Prochlorococcus marinus CUG1416: one gene and its partner. The protein of the gene in region 1 interacts with the protein of each later gene in a pairwise test. Links are inferred from orthologs where the notes say so. Each region holds a gene or a part of one and is shown on either strand. Other genes may lie near its edges.

Region 1 (8,370 bases):
GGGAATAGCTCATTAAGATTTATTTTTGCCAGTTTGTTTTTTAATGAATCACAAAGGCAACATCCCTGCCTAACAAAAATAAATATTTTCATTCATTTAATCAGGCACAGGGTCGCATCCGCATGGAGTTAGAGGATGACATTTACTTAATCTTCTTAAAGTCAACCATCCACCCTTCCAAGGGCCATGTCTAGTAATAGCCTCATATCCATAAGAACTGCAACTTGGAATAAATCTACATCTTGGTCCGAAAAAAGGAGAAAACCACTTTTGATAAAAAGAAATCATCAAAAGAAGTAAGTATCTAATTGATTTATTAATAGTTTTGAACACTTTAATGATGTAAAATAATACTTCAGTAGTAATTTAGTTTAGTTGAATTTCATCAATTATCCAATTTATTGCAAATTTCTATTTAATTTAAAATTATGTCAAGATACCGCGGCCCAAGATTAAGGGTTACGCGTCGCTTGGGAGAACTACCAGGTCTCACTAGGAAAGCTTCAAAGAAGTCTAATCCTCCAGGTCAGCACGGCCAAGCCCGTCGCAAGCGATCAGAATATGCTATTCGTCTAGAAGAAAAGCAGAAACTAAGGTTCAATTACGGTGTTTCTGAAAAACAGCTCGTTCGTTATATAAAAAAAGCTAGAGCTCAAGAAGGATCAACAGGAACAAACCTACTAAGACTTTTAGAAAACAGACTAGATAATGTTTGTTTTAGATTAGGTTTTGGAGGTACTATTCCAGGATCAAGACAATTAGTAAATCATGGCCATGTAAATGTTAACGGAAAGGTTCTTGACATTGCTGGCTATCAATGCAAATCAGGTGATGTAATCTCAATTAAAGAAAACAAAGCAAGTAAAAAACTTGTTGAAGGAAATATAGAATTCCCTGGTTTAGCAAATGTCCCCCCACATATTGAGTTAGACAAAGCTAAATTAACAGGAAAAATAAATGGGAAATGTGATAGAGAGTGGGTGGCTCTTGAAATAAACGAACTACTAGTTGTTGAATATTATTCAAGAAAAGTTTAATACTACTTTTCTTTGGATTATTAAATCTCTCTTTTAAAAAATGAGAGATTTAATTTAATTCTTATTTTTAAAAATAATGGGAAATAAGGAAAATAATATAAAAAAGCCAGGTTTTAAGACCTTATCTATTCACCATGGGGAAACATTTGCAAAAGAAACTGGATGCGTTATGCCTCCTATTTTTTCTACATCTACTTTCAAACATGGAAATAAAGATAATTTCGACTACACAAGATCAGGCAATCCAAACTTTAGAATTCTAGAAAGCGTCCTTAAATCAATAGAAGATTCTAAATACTGTACCGTTTTTGGATCTGGAATTAGCGCGGTAACTGCAATATCATCAACACTAAAATCAGGTGACAAGATACTCTGCGAGTCAAATCTCTATGGTTGTACAGTGAGGATGTTCGAAAAAGTTTTCAAGAAATTTGGACTAGAAGTTTTATACACAGATTTTACAAACGAAAATAATATCGAAAAGATTTCATACTTCGAGCCAACCTTGATATGGCTAGAAAGTCCAACTAATCCACTTTTGAAGGTACTTGATATTAAGGCGATTTGTGATGAAGCAAATAAATTACAAATCCCAGTAGTTGTGGACAACACCTTTTCTACGGCACTTATTCAAAAACCATTAGACCTTGGAGCAACACTATCACTCGTAAGCACAACAAAATTCATTAATGGACATAGTGATGCACTTGGTGGAGCAGTACTAACAAATAATGAGGTATGGAATAGTAAGATGCTTTTCTCTCAAAAAGCTCTAGGGCTTCAACCATCTCCTTTTGATAGTTGGCTCATTACGAGAGGAGTAAAAACTCTTCCTTTAAGAATCGAACAACAAACGCAAAGTGCAAAATTAATTTCTGAAGAATTAGAGAATCATAAAATAATTAGTAAAGTAATTTATCCTTTTAATCAAAAACATCCGCAATTTAATTTAGCAAAATCGCAAATGAGATCTGGAGGTTCGATGATCACCATAAAATTAAATCTTAAAAAAGAGGATACTTTTAAATTTTGCAAATCTCTCAAATATTTCTCTCTAGCAGAGAGCCTTGGAGGAGTTGAAAGTTTAATTTGTCACCCCGCAACAATGACTCATGCTTCTGTTGATGATGAAACAAAAAATCTTTTAGGCATAGATGATTCTCTTGTCAGATTATCGATTGGATGTGAAGAAACAAAAGATTTAATCTCAGACATATTATTTGCTTTAAATAAATTCTGAAAATTGAGAGATTTACTTAAAAACCCTATATGGAAAAATTTAGAGTTAGGATATTCTATTCCTGATAGTATTCATGCTGTTTCTGTAGCATTACCAACTTGGAACGATGTAATAAATTACGAGGAAAAAAATCAAGAATGCATAAATTTATTGAAGTCCATTTACCCAAGATTCGGGCTAAACCCCATAGTGAAAAGATTATGTGAAAAAGTAAAAAAGGAAAATTACTACAACAATAAAAGTATCTGGCCATATCCGAATGAAAGCATAGCTTTTAAAGCCAAAAAATACATTGATAGAAATACTTCTGAACAATTCTCATTAATAGAAAAAAGAGATAATTTAGCTCTCTTAATAACTGAAAAAAAAGGAAGTATTTATGCAAAATCTTTTTGGCAACATACTGGTCTTGGCATATCTTCAAGGGCTGCTGCTATAGAACTAGGTCTTGAAGATCGCCCTCCAAAATCTTACGTAAATGAATGTTCTCAAAGAATAAAAAATAGAATTTCTAAATCTACAAAAATTAGCTCTAATGATATTCACTTAACTTCATCTGGAATGTCTGCATTGCATACATCATTAGAAATCATATATAAATTATTTCCAGCTAAACCAACACTCCAAATTGGTTTTCCATATGTAGATGTACTTAAATTACCAATGAATATCTTTCATGGAGCCAAGTTAATTACAGAAGAAAATTGCGAGGATATTGAATTAGAAATCAAAAGAATAAATCCATCTGCATTAATTATTGAACTACCGAGTAATCCAATGCTCAAATGTGTAAACATTAAAAAAATTTCAAAAATAGGAAAAAAGTTAAATATTCCCTTAATTGTTGACGATACCATTGGTTCAAATTTAAATATAAATTCCTTAGAACATGCAGATATAGTTTTTACTTCACTTACAAAAATTTTTTCAGGTAGTGGTGATATTCTTGCCGGATCATTCATACTAAATCCAAAAAGCAAATGGATTGATCAATTTAGAAATGCATTAAACGAGATTAATCTTCCAACACTTTCCGATGGAGATACAGTTTATCTAGAGAAAGTTAGTAGAGATGTAAATCAAAGAGTTTTTGAACAAAATAAAGCATGTTTAGAATTAAAAAAAAGATTAGAGACCCATAGCGAGATTAAAAATATTTTCCATCCTGAAAATTGTCCAAATTTTAATTCTTTGCTCACTTCTGATGGAGGATATGGCTGCTTATTATCATTTGAATTAAATGGAGGATTGAACAAAGCTAAGAAATTTTATGATTCTCTACAAGTATCCAAAGGACCTAGTTTAGGTACAAAATTTACTCTAGTTTGTCCTTATGTTTTACTAGCTCATTATGACGAGTTGGATTGGGCTGAAAGTTTTGGTATACCTTCGCACCTAATTAGAGTATCAGTTGGATTAGAAGACCAAGATCAATTATGGAAAAGCTTTTCTGAAGCACTAAATAATTTCTAAATTCCTAGTATTTACCGTATAGAAACTTATATACTCTTTTTCTGAATAATAGTTAGTATTAAAATATATTTTCTCAATATATAAATGGCAAAAATTTATGAGGACAACAGTTTTGCTATTGGAAACACTCCATTAGTAAAATTAAAATCAGTTACTAAAAACGCGAAAGCTACAGTACTTGCAAAAATTGAAGGTAGAAACCCAGCTTATAGTGTCAAATGTAGGATTGGCGCCAACATGATCTGGGATGCAGAGAAAAGTGGGAAACTTACAAAAGACAAAACAATTGTTGAGCCAACTTCTGGAAATACAGGAATTGCTCTAGCTTTTACTGCTTCAGCAAGAGGTTATAAACTCATCCTTACAATGCCAGAATCCATGTCAATTGAAAGAAGAAGGGTTATGGCAGTGTTGGGGGCTGAAATTGTTTTAACAGAGGCCTCTAAAGGTATGCCTGGAGCAATAGCTAAGGCTAAAGAGATTGCAGAAAGTAATCCTTCTCAATATTTCATGCCAGGTCAATTTGATAATCCAGCAAACCCTGAAATTCATTTCAAAACTACTGGACCAGAAATCTGGGATGATTGCGATGGTGAAATTGATGTTTTAGTTGCAGGGGTTGGAACTGGCGGCACAATTACAGGAGTTTCAAGATACATTAAGCAAGAGAAGGGCAAAAATATTACTTCTGTAGCTGTAGAACCCTCACATAGTCCTGTTATTACACAGACAATGAATGGAGAAGAGGTTAAATCTGGACCACATAAAATTCAAGGAATTGGTGCAGGATTTATTCCTAAGAACCTTGACTTATCAATTGTTGATAAGGTTGAACAGGTAACAAATGACGAGTCAATCGAGATGGCTCTTAGATTAGCAAAAGAAGAAGGGCTATTAGTAGGAATATCTTGTGGAGCTGCGGCGGCGGCGGCTGTTAGATTAGCTGAACAAGATGAATATGCGGGGAAAACCATCGTAGTTGTTCTACCTGATTTAGCAGAGAGATATTTATCATCAATTATGTTTACTGAAGTTCCAAGCGGAATCATTCAAGAACCAGTCAAAGCCTAAATCTATTTTTCTCCAGTAATGAATCTGGTGAAATATACATAGCATCGCCATAAGAGAAAAATCTAAATTTTTCTTTTATGGCTTTTTTATACAAATCTAATAATCTTTCTCTACCAATCATTGCACTTACTAGTAGTAATAATGAACTTTTAGGAAGATGAAAATTAGTTAATAATCCATCAACTACCTTAAATTTATAACCTGGCTTAATTACTAAATCCACGTACTTCGCTATAGGAATAAAGTCATTAATTTCGTTAGAATAACAACTTTCAAGAGCTCTTACGCTAGTTGTTCCAATAGCAATTATTCTTCTATCTGTTTTCTTTATTCTTTTTATTTCCTCCACTACTTCCTTATTAACACTTACCCATTCTTTATGAAGTTTTAAGTTACTTAAATCTTCTTGATCAATTGGTTTGAATGTTCCATAACCCACGTGCAAAGTTATCGGTAAGATTATTACTCCTTTTTTTTTTAGATTGGAAATAAGACTTTTGCTTAAGTGTAAACCAGCTGTTGGTGCAGCAACTGCCCCCGGATTAGTTGCATACTCAGTTTGATAACTTTTCTCATGAAAAGATTCTTCTTCAGAATTTTTTATATAAGGAGGGAGAGGGATTTCCCCGTATTTATCAAGAAGGTCATTCATTGAATTAAGACCAGTTATATTTTCAGGAAATTTAATAAATCTCCCTCCAGTTTCTTCATCAACCCCATCAACCATCAAATTAATATCTTGTGCCAAAAGAGATTTTAATTTTATTTTTCTATTTATTTTTAACTTTTTCGCTGGCTTTGCCAAACATAACCAAACACATTCATGTGACCTTTCTAAAACTAATAATTCGACTAATGTCTTATTTTCTAATTCAACCTTTAACCTAGCTTTCATTACTTTAGTATTGTTTACAACTACAAGATCGCCTTCTCTAAATTCATCTAAAAGATTCTTGGTAAATTTATTAGTTAAGCAGTCTTCTTCTAAAACACTATTTCTAACTATCATCAATCTTGATTCATGCCTAATTGCAGAAGGTTTACTAGCAATTAATGAAGGATCAAGAAAGTAATTATAAGCTTCAAGCTTATGATCACTTTCTTGATTATTCATTTGAGAAATCAATTAAATTTAAGATACAAGTGTCTCTGACTCATTTTCAATCAGGTAAGCCAAGTCTTTTAAGAACAAAGCACCATCAGCTCCATAGATCACTCTGTGATCAGCTGTTAGATTTACTTGCATTATTTTTTTAACAGATATTGAACCATCACTATTTCCTACAACAGTTGGTTTCGATGATGCTATCGCTAAGATCGCACCGGTCCCTGGTGGTAGTATTGCGTCAAATCTATCAACTCCAAACATACCAAGGTTAGATAAGGTAAATGTTCCCGTTGAGTATTCATCAGGTTCTAATTGTTTTGATCTTGATCTTTTTACGAGATCTTTCCATTCCCTAGATAATTCAAATAAATCAGTATTGCATGGTTCTTTTAATACTGGAGTTATTAGTCCACCATCTTCCATCGCGACAGCAACAGCAATATTTATGTTTTCTGGATAAGAAATTCCATTTTCTGAAAAACTTGAGTTAACTTGAGGATGTTTCTTAAGTGTCTTTGCAACTGCCTTTACTAGTAAAGCAGTCATAGTTACTCCATTCTGTTTTACCTTTTTGTAGAAATTATCTAATTTATCTGTATTGATAGAGTATCCAACCCTAAAACATGGAACATCTAAACTAGATTCCATATTTTTATTTACCGCTTTTTGAAGAGTATTAAATTGAACTGTTTCTCCAGGATTACCAAAACTATTTCCTGAAGTTTCTGGTTTACTTTCAACTCCCAAATTTGAAACAGGTATACTTGCAGGAGAAGCACCTTCTCCTATCCATGGTATAGAGACAGATTGGCCATTAGCTTTTAAAATATCATCGGCTTGAATCCTTCCGTGAGGGCCAGATCCATGAACCTTTGCTAAATCAACACCCATTTGAGAGGCTAGTTTTTTAGCTCTTGGAGATGCAATTATCCTCGAAGAAACATTACTTGTAGCGGCATTAATTTGATCGCTATTAAAAGATGGTACAGGCTTTTCACTCTTTAAGACGACTTCCTGTGCTTCTTTTTTGATATTTTCAGTCTGGACTAATGGTTTTTCTTCAGTTTTATTGCTTACCAATTCCAGTTGGTCTGAAGTAGAGACTTCGGGTTGATTTCCTTTATTTTGTTCTTGAACAGAAGCTATTTCATCCTCATTTTCTACAATGAGACCAATAGTTTCTCCAACAGGAGCAGTGCTGCCGGCAGGCATTAAAACTGCTGCAAGATATCCATCTTGGAAAGATTCAACATCCATATCTGCCTTATCAGATTCAACAACCAAGACAGATTCGCCTCTTTCAACCTTATCTCCCGGATTTTTCAACCATTCCACAATCTTGCCCTCCGTCATAGTAGAACTCAAGGCAGGCATGAATATTTCGTGAGACATAAGAAAATCGTTATTGCATAAGTTTCAAGGGATTTTTACCAAACTTTCAAAAGTTTTTATAATTAAGGACCCTTTTAACTCTTGGTCTAATTATACGAAATCATGTTCACAGTGGGAACTCTTAAAACTTAAGAAAGTAATAATTTAGATTGATTAGAATTCAAAACTTTTCGCAATTAAGATTTACTTATTTTTATCAAGAATACTAAATCTTTTCTTTAATTATTATCTATAGATTGAATAACTCCATCTTTAACCGTAATCGAGACCTGCATTTTTTCAATAAGATTGTCGCCCACAGTGACATCACAGAAACTATCCACTTGCCCTTGATCAACAATTTCGTCCATTTTTAATTCGCGAACTTGACCCTGTTGTTGCAGTAGATTTCTTTTTTGTTCTTCAATTTCATTTCGTTTTGCGGCGACTTGTTGTTGCACCTGACTAACCTGTTCTTGAACTCTTGGATCTAGAGGATTAACCGATTGGGATCTAATATTATTTACTATTTGCTGCCCCTCTTGCTCAAGTTGAGATAATTGCTGATCAATGTTTGAAATTGCTTTGCTTAATTCTTTTTCAGCATCTTCCTTCCAAGTTGGTGTAACTACAGCTTTAATAGCTATTGAGCGCTTTATAGATATTGAGTTTTTTGTTTCCATAAAAAATTAAATTACCTTTTCAATATAGATAGAACAAATCAAATTTTCTTACTAAATTTGTTTTCATACATATTTTCTATTTGTAATGAATACTTTTTTTCTATTTCTTTTCTTTTTTGTTTAAGAGTTTGTGTTAACAAACCATTTTCTAAAGTAAAGGCATCCACAAAATAACAATCTAATATTTGTTCTTCTAATCTTGCTCCTAATCGACTTTTAAGCAAATTATTAATTTGTGATTTAAAAAATGTACCAATATTCTTATTCAGGTTTAATTTTGAAAGGTCTTCTTCCAAAAACTTGTTTTTAACCAATTCAAAATTAGGCACTACAAGGGCTGTCAAACATTTCTTATCTTGACCTACTAGTTGAATCTGATTAATAAAT
Region 2 (5,939 bases), on another replicon or contig:
CAAATGTTAAAGTGTCACTATAAATAAAAATTAATTAGTCAGGATTGTTTTAAAGTGAAATTCCATATTCAACAAGAAAGTGATATCCCTGCCTCAACACAAATATATAATCAAATTTGCTTTGCAATAGCAGCAAGACATTTTCCACCTGGACACAGACTTCCAAGCACTAGGCAACTTGCAATGCAGACTGGACTCCATCGGAATACTATTAGCAAAGTTTACAGACAACTTGAAGTAGATGGGGTTGTTGAAGCAATAGCTGGATCGGGGATCTATGTGAGAGATAATCTTACTAAAAGAGAACTAAAAAAATCAATTTACTCAAAAGACAAGATATCTCAGCCACCAGACCAAGAAGCAAAAAAGGCTATTGATAACTTCATAAATCTTGGCTGCACCTTACAAGAAACAAGAGAAATATTAACTAATGAAATTGATTGGCGTATTAAATGCGGAGCAAGAATTATAGTCAGTACTCCTAGGGAGGATATAGGCGCTTCTATGCTGATAGCAGAAGAGCTCTCTCCAAAAGTTAATGTACCAGTAGAAGTTATTCCTATGGAAGAATTAGAAAAAGTTCTGAGTAGTTCGAATAATGGGACTATTGTCACAAGCAGATATTTTTTACAACCTCTAGAAAAAGTTGCGAAACAATATGGAGTTCGAGCTATTGCAGTTGACTTAAGCGACTTTCAAAAGGAATTGAAAATACTCAAAGAATTAAATACCGGAAGTTGTGTCGGTATTGTTAGCATTAGTCCTGGTTTATTACGGGCAGCTGAGGTTATCATACACAGCATGCGAGGTAGTGAATTAATGCTTATGACGGCGATTTCAGACAACAACAGTAGATTATTATCGCTTTTAAAGGCTGCAAACCATATAGTGTGTGATGGGCCGAGTTTGTCAGTTGTGGAAAACACATTATTAAAAAATCGATCTCAGCTCATGAGATTACCTCAAATAATATGCGCTAAAAACTATTTGAGTATAGAAACAATAAATCAATTAAAAAAAGAAATTGGAATTTTTAATTAGACCATGATCCTAAGAACTTTTAAATCAGATATAGAAATTATCAAAGAACGAGATCCTGCTGCCAGGGGGATATTAGAAATTTTTCTTTGCTACCCAGGCTTCCAATCAATAGTAATTCATAGGTTTACGCATAAATTATGGCAATTAAAAATTCCTTTAATTCCTCGCTTGTTAAGTCATCTTAATAGGCTAGTAACAGGCATTGAAATCCATCCTGGGGCTAAAATTGGTAAACGGGTCTTTATAGACCATGGAATGGGAGTTGTAATTGGTGAAACAGCTGAGATAGGAAATAATTGTCTACTTTATCAAGGCGTTACATTAGGAGGAACTGGTAAAAATCATGGCAAAAGACACCCAACATTAATGGAAAATGTTGTAGTTGGGGCAGGTGCAAAAGTACTAGGGTCCATAACAGTAGGGTCTAACACCCGTATTGGCGCGGGTTCAGTAGTTGTTCGCAATGTAGAGGGGAACAGTACTGTGGTTGGAGTTCCTGGCAGAGTAGTGCATCAAAGTGGTGTCAAAGTGAATCCATTGGCTCACTCTGCCTTGCCAGATGCAGAAGCTAATGTAATAAAAAATTTAATGGATAGAATTGACTTACTTGAAAATGAAATTCTGAAATTACAAAAAACTCTACAATGTCTAGCCAACTCAGAATCTATTGATATTTCTAAACTAGGTAGTGCTCAAAATCTTAAAGACAAAGAAATTATAGAATTTCTTGGCGATGAATAAATCTTTTTTAATTTTTATCATCCGTATCAGTTTTAGGTTGAAACATAAACATTGAATAAATAACATTTCGTCTCATATTAGTCATCATTTCCAGAAACATATCATATCCTTCATTTTTATATTCTATTAATGGATCTTTTTGGCCATAGCCTCTCAATCCAACTGATTCCCTTAATGAATCCATAGATTGAAGATGTTCTCGCCATAAATTATCAATTTGCTGCAAAATAAAAAATCTTTCAGCATCTCTCATTAATCCTGAACGAATCTTTTCTATTTGTGATTCTTTTAAATCATAAGCTGTTCGCAACTGCTCTTGAAGATAGTTTTTTAATTCTTCTATTGAGAGTAAATTGATATCATCAGCTTTGAGATCATCTAATAAATATATAAATTCTTTGACCTTAGAAATTAATTGAGCAATATTCCATTCTTCAGGAGGAAGATCAGGATTAATATAAGCTTCTACAATTTCACTCATTGTTCTTTCTCCATATTCTATTACTTGCCTCTTTAAATCAGTTCCTTGCAAAACTCTTAGTCTTTCACTATAAACTGCTTTTCTTTGATTATTCATTACCTCGTCATATTCAAAAACTTGTTTTCTAATATCGTAATAATAAGTTTCTACTTTCTTTTGAGCAGTTTCCAAAGACCTAGTCAGCATTCCTGACTCGATAGGCATATCTTCATCAACCCTAAATGCATTCATTAGATTTGCTACCCTTTCACCTCCAAAAATCCTTAATAAATTATCTTCTAAAGATAAAAAGAATCTTGTACTTCCAAGATCACCTTGTCTTCCTGATCTACCTCTAAGTTGATTATCCACTCTTCGTGATTCGTGTCTCTCCGTACCGATGACATGTAAACCACCAGCTTCTCTTACTTTTTCCTCTTCATGAATCAAAACTTTTTCGTATTCTTCTTTGACATCCGATAAAGATTCTCTCAAAAGCCTGATACAGTTATCCTCGGTTGGTGCTTTTTCTGCAGCTGTAGCAATTCTGTCATCTAACTCCAAGACAGAAAGTTGTCTATCTCCCCAATTCTTAACAAGTTCATTAGATAAAAAAGAGAGTTTCTTTTCAATTTCTTCATCCAATTTGCAAGGGAAAAGACTTGTTGAAGAATCTGAAATTTTCTTTTTCAAATTTGAGCCAACTTTTGAAGAAAAACCACCCTTAGCTTTTGAACTTCTTTGTTTAGGGATTGGAGGCTTATGTTCATTATCTGGCTTTACCAACAAAGGAATTAATATCTCTTTTAATTTCAGTCTAGCCATATAGTCACTGTTACCACCAAGAATTATATCTGTTCCCCTCCCAGCCATATTAGTCGCGATAGTAACAGCACCTGCTCTTCCTGCCTGAGCAATAATTTCGGCCTCACGTTCAACGTTCTCTGGCTTAGCGTTTAACAAATTATGTGGGATTTTTTCTTCGGATAAAAGTGAGCTTAATAACTCACTTTTTTCAACACTGGTTGTACCAACTAAAACAGGTCTACCATCTCTATGGATTTGAGCAGTTTCTTTAGCAACTGCATTCCATTTACCGATCTCTGTCTTAAATACTTGATCAGGCCAATCTTTTCTCTTTCTTATTTGATTTGTAGGTATAACTGTTGATTCTAATTTATAAGTTTTTTCAAATTCAACCTCCTCAGTTTTTGCAGTTCCTGTCATACCAGCGAGACCAGGATATAAGAGGAAAAAATTCTGATAAGTAATAGATGCTAATGTTTGCGTCTCAGGCTGAACTTTAAGACTCTCTTTTGCTTCTATTGCCTGATGTTGTCCATCACTCCAACGCCTTCCCGGCATCACCCTACCGGTAAATTCATCCACTATCACAGCCTCATCATTTTTAATAATATAATTTACATCTTTAATAAATAATTCTTTAGCTTTTAGAGCATTAGTTATATAGTGTGCCCAAGGATCTTGAGGATTATACAAATCACTAACTCCCAAATACTTTTCACATTTAGCGAAACCCTGATCGGTTAATATACAACTTCTTTGCTTTTCATCAACTTCATAATCCCCTTCTGGATCAATGCCATCTTTACTTAATGCTTTTGCTTTAATAAGTGCAAGAGATAGTTCTGAAGCTTTTTGATATTTTTCTTGGGGTCTTTCAACTTGACCAGAAATGATTAAAGGTGTTCTTGCTTCATCAATTAATATTGAATCAACTTCGTCAATCACACAGTAATTGAATTTTCTTTGCACTACCTCATTAATATCGGTGGACATATTATCTCTTAAATAATCAAATCCTAATTCGGAATTCGTGGCATAAGTTATATCACAATCGTAATTTTTTTTCCTCTCAACTGGGCTCATATCTTGTTGAATCAAACCAACGGATAAACCTAAAAAACGATGAACTTGTCCCATCCACTCAGCATCCCTCCTAGCTAAATAATCATTTACGGTAACAACATGAACCCCTTTCCCAGTTAAAGCATTTAAATAACAAGGTAATGTTGCAACAAGAGTTTTTCCTTCACCAGTCTTCATCTCAGCAATTTGACACTCATGTAAAACCATCCCACCTATTAACTGAACATCAAAATGTCTCATATCAAGAACACGTTGACTGGCTTCTCTAACAATTGCAAAGGCTTTAGGAAGAAATTCTTCTAAGATTTCCTTTTGTTTTTTAAGATCTAGTTCTGATGAGATCTTTGATTTCAGATCATGAGTTTCTCTTCTGAGCTCATCATCAGTCAATTGAGAAATTTCTTCTTCTAAAAAATTTATCTCTTCCACTATTGGTTGATAGCGCTTTAACTTTCGTGTATTCGGGTCTCCCAACAAAAGTTTTAGCATAAGTAAAAGTCCTTAAAAAATTCATCTTATTACAAACATTATAAATTAGTGCGTTACAACAGAATGAAGAAACCTCTTATCTCTTTATTTTTTAGAAATGATCGACTAAGGTGTTTAGATTGAAATCACAAATATAACCTAATTATCTTCACTTTTCTAGAATCTTTTAAAAATGAAAGAAATATCTCTAATCATCCATTCCAAAGGAGCTTTAGGGTTACGGTTTTTTGGATTAGGTCCTAATCTCAACCCAACTAATGGATTAAGAAAGCTACAAAAGTTACTAGAAACTAATGCTTTCTGGGCAAAAAGTAGAACAATTAATGATCTAAAAAAATGTCTTGCAAATAGTGACGTCGTAATAAGTCTCTGGGTTGGCAACGAAATAGTTGGTTTTGGTAGAGCTTTGACCGATGGAGTTTACCGCGGAGTACTGTGGGATATTGTTATTGATCAAAATCACCAGGGCAAAGGTTTTGGCACATTAATTGTAAACAATCTTTTATCTTCAAAAAAAATTAAAAATACAAAAAAATTATATTTAATGACAACGAATAAAAAATTATTCTATTCTCAATTTGATTTTAAAGAAGTTACTTCTCAAAAATTATTAATTCGTGAAATATAAACCACTTCTTCTATTCAAAAATCAAGATACAAATTTACTATAAAGCCATCTTATAAAAGGGCCTAAAATAGGAACTGGTCCAAAAGTTGGTCCACAAAAATCAAAATAATCTCTATGCTCTTTTATTAATCCATTTTCGCCAAATAATAAACGGGTAGTTCCTGGATAAATAAATTCTTTACCCATAATTTTTAAACCCATTGTCCATTCAACAAATCCACAATTTCCACTTATCGAGATTGCATGAGTTTCTAAAAAAACATCATCACATCTTTTAACAAGCTTTTCTTGAGCTTTGATATAAGAATCTAATCCCTCTGTTTCCTGCGTTGGATCTACAAAAATAACATTCTCATTATAAAATTCTGCCCATTTTTGTTTTGTTGGTGCATCTGAACCATAAGGTTTAGTAAATAATCCCCTTAAATCATCTATAGAAATCACTCTGGCCATTACAAAACTATTCTTTTTGATACTTTAAAAGATATAAACATTAAAAGCGGATGAAGAGATTCGAACTCTCGACATTCTCCTTGGCAAGGAGATGCTCTACCACTGAGCTACATCCGCATAACATTATTACTTTATCTCAAAGAAGGGATCAATGATAGAAATAATTAATTTTTTCAACTAATTTAAATTTTTAATTAAAGATCCCATCTCAATTGCTTGTAAAGCATAATTCCAACC

What was found.
Region 2: the proteins of cysK (region 1) and cysE interact in binary tests that used the Escherichia coli proteins (3 or more experiments, as listed by UniProt). The link is inferred for Prochlorococcus marinus CUG1416 from one-to-one orthologs.

The regions. Positions count from the first base shown.
Region 1 is NZ_JAAORM010000002.1:138,170-146,539, reverse strand. Bases 3,052-5,827 are described here. They hold cysK (cysteine synthase A), read left to right. Parts: upstream 3,052-3,834; coding sequence 3,835-4,821; downstream 4,822-5,827. Other genes in these bases: queA (tRNA preQ1(34) S-adenosylmethionine ribosyltransferase-isomerase QueA), read right to left, coding at 4,811-5,827; HA146_RS02100 (PLP-dependent transferase), read left to right, coding at 3,052-3,750. In the rest of the region: HA146_RS02120 (glutaredoxin family protein), read right to left, coding at 1-92; membrane protein insertion efficiency factor YidD, read right to left, coding at 97-333; rpsD (30S ribosomal protein S4), read left to right, coding at 429-1,037; HA146_RS02105 (trans-sulfuration enzyme family protein), read left to right, coding at 1,114-2,277; more of HA146_RS02100, read left to right, coding at 2,281-3,051; more of queA, read right to left, coding at 5,828-5,947; HA146_RS02085 (dihydrolipoamide acetyltransferase family protein), read right to left, coding at 5,954-7,321; HA146_RS02080 (YlqD family protein), read right to left, coding at 7,540-7,983; HA146_RS02075 (AMP-binding protein), read right to left, coding at 8,022-8,370.
Region 2 is NZ_JAAORM010000005.1:513,077-519,015, forward strand. The notes cover bases 1-2,914. They hold cysE (serine O-acetyltransferase), read left to right. Parts: upstream 1-1,047; coding sequence 1,048-1,782; downstream 1,783-2,914. Other genes in these bases: HA146_RS09105 (GntR family transcriptional regulator), read left to right, coding at 55-1,041; secA (preprotein translocase subunit SecA), read right to left, coding at 1,790-2,914. Also shown: more of secA, read right to left, coding at 2,915-4,621; HA146_RS09120 (GNAT family N-acetyltransferase), read left to right, coding at 4,794-5,249; HA146_RS09125 (nuclear transport factor 2 family protein), read right to left, coding at 5,271-5,702; ribH (6,7-dimethyl-8-ribityllumazine synthase), read right to left, coding at 5,880-5,939.